Regions from separate parts of the Psychrosphaera ytuae genome, predicted to be linked through region 2. Evidence: riboswitches for the same ligand, from Rfam matches in the RefSeq annotation. Region 2 holds a riboswitch; the other holds the start of a gene.

Region 1 (3,407 bases), 870 kb from region 2:
ATCTGACGCATAGTCTCTGACTTCTTGAGAGATTTTCATTGAACAGAATTTTGGTCCGCACATACTGCAAAAGTGAGCCACCTTGCCAGATTCTTGCGGCAGCGTTTCGTCGTGATAGGCCAAAGCGCGTTCAGGGTCCAAGCTCAGGTTAAATTGGTCATGCCAACGAAATTCAAAACGAGCTTTAGAAAGAGCGTTATCGCGAATTTGTGCACCTGGATGACCTTTAGCCAAGTCACCAGCATGAGCAGCTATCTTGTAAGTAATCAGCCCTTCTTTTACGTCTTCCTTGTTAGGTAAGCCTAAATGCTCTTTTGGCGTTACATAACAAAGCATGGCACAACCATACCAACCAATGTTTGCAGCACCGATACCCGAAGTGATGTGATCGTAGCCCGGCGCAATATCGGTTGTGAGTGGGCCAAGTGTATAGAATGGCGCTTCGTCACAGTGCTTGAGTTGCTCTTCCATGTTTTCTTTTACCATGTGAAGAGGCACGTGACCTGGCCCTTCAACCATCACTTGAACATCGTGTTGCCAAGCAATTTTGGTTAACTCACCTAGGGTTCTTAATTCGCTAAATTGCGCCTCGTCGTTTGCATCCGCAACTGAGCCGGGACGTAAGCCGTCTCCTAAAGAAAAGGCGACATCGTATTGTTTACAAATTTCACAGATGTCTTCAAAGTGCGTGTACAAAAAGTTTTCTTTGTGATGCGACAGGCACCATTTAGCCATAATCGAACCACCTCGCGAGACAATACCCGTCACTCGTTTGGCCGTCATAGGCACGTAACGCAACAAAACGCCCGCGTGGATGGTAAAATAATCAACCCCCTGTTCGGCTTGTTCGATAAGGGTATCTCTAAATATTTCCCATGTAAGATCTTCAGCCACACCATTGACCTTTTCTAGAGCCTGATAAATCGGAACCGTGCCAATTGGAACCGGCGAGTTACGCACAATCCATTCACGCGTTTCATGAATATAACGACCCGTGGACAAATCCATTACAGTATCTGCGCCCCATTTAGTTGACCAAACGAGCTTTTCTACTTCTTCTTCGATACTGGATGTCACCGCCGAATTACCAATGTTAGCGTTCACTTTGATCAAAAAGTTACGACCAATGATCATTGGTTCAGTCTCAGGATGATTGATGTTGCAAGGGATGATGGCACGGCCTCGAGCGACCTCGTCGCGGACGAACTCTGGAGTAATTTGCTCTGGGATTTCAGCTCCGAAACTCTGACCTTGATGCTGTGCTTTTAAGATTTCATCTTTGAGTTCTTGGCGTTTTAGATTTTCTCGAATCGCAATGTACTCCATTTCTGGGGTAATAATACCTTGGCGAGCGTAATGCATTTGAGTCACATTTTTACCGGGTTTGGCGCGTCTAACCTTTGGTAAGTTATCAAACCTAATATGGTCCAAGCCTTCATCAGCAAGGCGTTGTTGACTGTATCCTGAAGTAGCACCTTTTAGTTCTTCAGTATCATCGCGCTCGGCTATCCAGTTGGCTCTGAGCTTGGGCAACCCCTGATGAACATCAATAGTTTGGTTTGGGTCTGTATACGGGCCCGAGGTGTCATAAACTTGAATAGGGTCATTGGGCTCGAAAATAGGATTGTCTTTGTCACCGCCAACAAGACTGTCGGCTAAAGTAATTTTTCGCATACCGACTTGAATATCGGGCGACGATCCTTGGATATAAATCTTTTCTGAATTGGGAAACTGTTGATTGGAACAGTTGTTAATAAATTCCGCCGCTTGCTCGCGACGTTCACGTCTGGTTGGTTGTGTCATTTTCTGCCTTTCGTATTTGTTAGTAAGCACAAAAGACGGAGTGTAGATGTGAGGTAGGACGGCAGTTCGCCAGAGGCGACAACAAATTAAAATACCGTTTTGTTACCTTGTTTCCTTCGCAGATATTAATCAGATCAGGTTCTACGGATCCCGCGCAATGCGATCTCAGCCCATTGGTCATTTAACGATAAATGATTTACCGAAAAAACCGGGCACTCCGACAAGTTCATTTTTATCATAGGGGAAAAACTAACGAGCTGACAACCCCTTACTGAAAAATGAGGTCGGCTGATAAGACTTAAACACCACTAGTTGTCTATTATTTTACGCAAGGGCGTTTCTCAAAAATTGACTAAATGCTTTCATCTTCGGTGAAAGTTGACGATTGTGCGGTGAAAGTAGCCAGACTGGTTCGTTTTTAATTTGCAGGTTGTCGAGTAACGAAACAAGTTGGTTTTGTTTTATTAAAGGCTCAACGTAATAGTCGGGTAACTGAATAATACCCAGACCTTTTAGTGCTGCATCCACCAACCCTTGGCCACTGTTGTATCTGAGTCTGCGCACTGGCTTTATCGTTTTGATGGTATCGCCATCGGCAAATCGCCATTGCTCATTAGAGCCAAGTAAACAATTGTGATCAGTTAAATCTTCAATTCGGCTGGGAGGAGTGTGCCTGGTTAAGTAGTCTGGCGACGCACACAAATAGTTTTTTCGTTTGGTCAATGGTTTGGCCATCATAGTGGAATCGGCCAAGTTACCAATTCTGACTGCTGCATCAAATCCTTGCTGAAGTAAATCCAGCTTATTATTGGTCAGTTCTACGTCCAACTTAATTTCGGGGTAGGCGAGTAAAAAGTCATTCAAAATGGGCAGAATTATTCGTTCACCGTAGGTAACTGGTGCTGTAAGTTTGATCGTGCCTTGTGGGATCTGTTGTAGTTGAGACAAGGCTTGCTCGGCGGCTTGAAGGCCATCTACCAAATGACGACTGTGGTTATAAAATACTTGGCCTTCTTCCGTGAGAGTCACTTTACGAGTCGTGCGATATAGCAGTTTAGTGTTGAGTCGCTGTTCTAACTGGTTGATGTGGCGACTTATTTGCGCTGTAGACGTTGAGAGCGCTTGTGCCGCTCGAGTAAAGTTACCTTGTTCTACTACTGCGGTAAACTCAGTGATACCGTCCCATTTATGTGTCATGTTGTTTATTACAAATTTGTAAAAGTTATTTTCATTTTAGGGTGATTATCTCTTAATGTGAAATAAATATAATGCGAAAGGTTAAATTAATGGTCTACACTAAACTAACTTCGTAAAAACGTTGAACTGAAGTAAAAGTGTCGCCTCACTCACTCTAAAGGAGTTAAGATGTCTGAACAGTTTATAAAGTCAAAAGCCGCAGTCGCTTGGGGCCCAAACCAACCAATGTCGATTGAAGAAGTTGACGTAATGCTACCTAAAAAAGGCGAAGTGTTGGTTCGTATCGTCGCTTCAGGCGTGTGTCATACCGATGCGTTTACCTTGTCTGGTGAAGATCCTGAAGGTGTATTCCCAGCTATTTTAGGCCACGAGGGTGGTGGTATCGTTGAGCAAGTCGGTGAAGGTGT
Region 2 (3,407 bases):
TGTAAGTTGGACTCCAAACCATAGTTACTGCCACTTGGCGCGTTAGAAATATAACCAACAAAGATCGGCTGCTCGTTGCTATTCACCACCTCTTTGTCATTAGTAAACCACTGCTTTACCTGCATATCATGACGGCTTGAATAGAATAAAACTGAGCTCGCTTTAAGGCCTTGTTTACGATTGTAATAACGTGTGCCCAATTCGATGTTATTTAAAATTTCTGGCTCAAAACTGCCACTGTTTAATAAATCTTGATTAAAACGCTCAAGCCCCGGCTCACCGACCCGAGCAAGTGCTTCACCATTTACCCCGCCTGATTTAAAGCCTCGGCTCAAACGTACATAATGCACAGTCGACTTAGAAGCCTGCTTAGTTGCCGTTAAATGGCCACCAATCATTGTTTCTGACGTGTCATTGCTAACAGCATTACTGTCCGTGTATTCACCTTTATTGTTTTCGATACGAACACCAGCCGACAACGTTATGTCTTTTGCCAAGGTATAACGATGCTCACCGTACAACGCGATGTTGTCTTGCTCATATTGGCTGGCAAAGTCTTCTGACAACCAAGTATATTGACGTGTTAGATCGACATCACGCTGTTGTATATACAGGCCGCCTACCCATTGGTTTTGTTTGTCACTTACTCGGATGTCAAACTGGTCTGCAGAGCGGTCTCTCAAATAGTAATCCGTAGAGGAATATTCGTCTGGATGAATTCCAACATATGCCCAGTCTTCGTCGTATCCGTACTCCATATCTGAATTTGATACGCTCGTTGCCACACCTATATTTACCGATTCATAGCCGGTGAACTTTGCATTTAAACCAAATGCCGTAGTTTTTTGTGTATCACGGCCTGGCTCATCGGATAGCGTTGTACGGTTTTGATCAAGAGAAAACGCATCGTAGCCATTATCTATATCAAAATGGTGTAAAACCAACTGTAAATCTAAATCTTTAGTAGCAGCAATATCGACGAGTGCACGCATCGACAATTCGTCAATATTATTGGTGTCATCACGATTTAAGTGAGTATTTTCGATGTAACCATCTGCACTTAGCTTACTAATAGCAACACGGGCTGCAGCCTTCTTAGAGATGTTAGTGCCCGCTGCCAAGCCCACATTGAACAGACCGTAATTACCTACTTCAACACGAAGCTTATTGTTGGCGTTTGATGACGGCTGAGTACTAAGGATGTTAACAAAGCCAGCCATTGCATTAGCACCGGCGTTTGTTCCTTGAGGACCTTTGAATACTTCGACCTGCTCTACGTCAAACAAACCTGCAGCAGTACCAATTCCGGAGTAATCGATACCATCAATGCTCATACCTACTGATGGATTAATCGGATCGACAAATTGACTGCGTTCACCAATACCACGAACCTGAATAAAGCGAGCACGAGAAGCACCAGATGCAAAGTTTACGTTACCGAGTTGTTGTAGCACCGATTCTAAATGGCTAGCACCTGATTTTTCTAATGCTTCTGTCGTCAAAACCTGGAGAGAGTTTGCTATTTTGTTAGCGGGGGTTTTGATTAGTTCGCCCTTTACTTCAATAGTTTCGATGTCTGAATTGCTGTTTTTTTCTTTGGCAGCAACAACTGAAAACGGTGTCGCTAAAACGGATAGCGTAGCTAACGCAACGATAGATAGTTTCATTTGAGGATCTCTTGTTATTAAAGTTCACAAAAGATCCGGTCGTAAGCGAGGAGTCTGGATAAATTACAACCATCCCTACGCCGGTACAAGCCGGATCAGGTTCTAAGGGTTCGCATAGCGTCTCAGTGTCTGGTTTTAAAAATTAAAGCCGACACACCCCTTGGTGTTTTAAAAGCAACCTTTCTTACAACGGGTTACTTTCTTTGTACAAATTTTTCGCGGCTATTCTATCCAAAACACAACCCGAAATAAATAATTGATGGATATTGGAAAAAGCCGCCTGTGTAGACAGTAATTATTTCTGTACGACCAGGCCCGCCGGTCGAGTCATACTAACATGTGGAATACCGTCTTCTAGGTACATATCAGAGCAAGTACTAAACCCTAAACTTTGATAAAAGTTTTGGAGGTGCTCTTGGGCAGATATTTTACAAATAGAGTTTGGCCAAAGATCATTGGTTTGTTGCAGCGCAAACTTCATCATTTCATATGCTTTTTTCTGCCCTCGAAAAGCCTCATCAATTACCACGCGTCCAATTGCAGAACATTGCTCATAGACAAGGCCCGGAGCCAATATTCGGCATGTTCCTACTAACTGCTCACCTGCATACCCAAACACATGAAATACGCCTGGTAACACATCTAGACCATCAATGTCTGAATAAACGCAGTTTTGCTCTACCACAAACACATCACTGCGCACTTTTAACATATCGTGGAGTTGGCGTGCCGTTAAAGATGAAAAAGGCTGAATTTGCCACGCGATGGACTCTGATGACATTTACAAATACCTCCAAAGAAAAAAGCTGATTGGTTTTATCTATCGACTATCAAACCACGTTTACCGCAAAAATAATAGAATGGCTTGGTTTTTCAACATCAGAAGAGTATCCTCCGCACCGATAGTCACTGAACTGGGTAATGAACATGCATAGCAATTTCAACATGTCTTTTTTAGCGTCATTCTTTTTTTGTTTGACCCTGTTATTTGCATTAACAACACCTGTTGTCAGTGCTCAAGATGCAAAGGGTAAAGTGCCTGAACTTGAGTGGTCTGACTTAGTGCCTAAGGACTATCAAGTTGAAATTCCAACTTCTATTGAACACATAGGTCAGGCAATGGCCGGCCCACAATCGATAAATGCACCGGTCGTGGAAGAACTCGACGGCAAAACAATTAAGATCCCTGGTTTTGTTGTACCGCTAGAAGGCGACGACGAAGTAGTCACTGAGTTTTTGTTGGTTCCATATTTTGGCGCATGTGTCCATGTACCACCGCCGCCATCTAATCAAATCATTCACGTAACTATGGAAAAAGGCGCACCCGCTTCAGCGTTTTATGACCCAATTTGGATCACAGGTACCATTTCGACTGAGACTTGGAAAGGCGATTTAGCGCAAGTAGGTTACAAGATGAAAGGGTTAGAAGTCGCCCCTTACGACGACTTTTAAATAACGTAAATTAAGTTAGTTACGAGTTTGTCGGATCACTTCATTTTCTAAGTCGACGTAATGTGCCTCAATGGTTCGACAGACTACTCGCATATTGTATGCAGAGATCTTTTCGTTAAAGACTTTGTGTTTACAAAACTCTTGATAAAACTCGTATAACTCAACAGGAGAAGCAGTGATCGCCTTAACGTACTCTTCTTCTCTTGGTTTAAATGTATCGAACTGACCTGCAAGCTCGTCATATACCTTCTTAGAGGTTTGACCGCGTGAGTATTCGCTTTCAACAAG

The links. A riboswitch is a leader RNA that binds a small molecule or an ion and turns the genes downstream of it on or off. The one in region 2 is predicted to bind thiamine pyrophosphate.
Region 1: linked by a shared signal. The riboswitch ahead of thiC (phosphomethylpyrimidine synthase ThiC) and the one ahead of J1N51_RS08985 (TonB-dependent receptor) in region 2 are both predicted to bind thiamine pyrophosphate.

The regions. Positions count from the first base shown of each region.
Region 1 covers NZ_CP072110.1:2,875,298-2,878,704, forward strand. Annotated here, with positions in the region: gene thiC (phosphomethylpyrimidine synthase ThiC) at 1-1,803, opposite strand, end outside; TPP riboswitch at 1,898-2,033, opposite strand; gene J1N51_RS12740 (LysR substrate-binding domain-containing protein) at 2,128-3,000, opposite strand; gene J1N51_RS12745 (S-(hydroxymethyl)glutathione dehydrogenase/class III alcohol dehydrogenase) at 3,169-3,407, shown strand, end outside.
Region 2 covers NZ_CP072110.1:2,000,728-2,004,134, forward strand. Annotated here, with positions in the region: gene J1N51_RS08985 (TonB-dependent receptor) at 1-1,667, opposite strand, end outside; TPP riboswitch at 1,723-1,838, opposite strand; gene J1N51_RS08990 (GNAT family N-acetyltransferase) at 1,963-2,448, opposite strand; gene J1N51_RS08995 (DUF3299 domain-containing protein) at 2,595-3,119, shown strand; gene J1N51_RS09000 (hypothetical protein) at 3,135-3,407, opposite strand, start outside.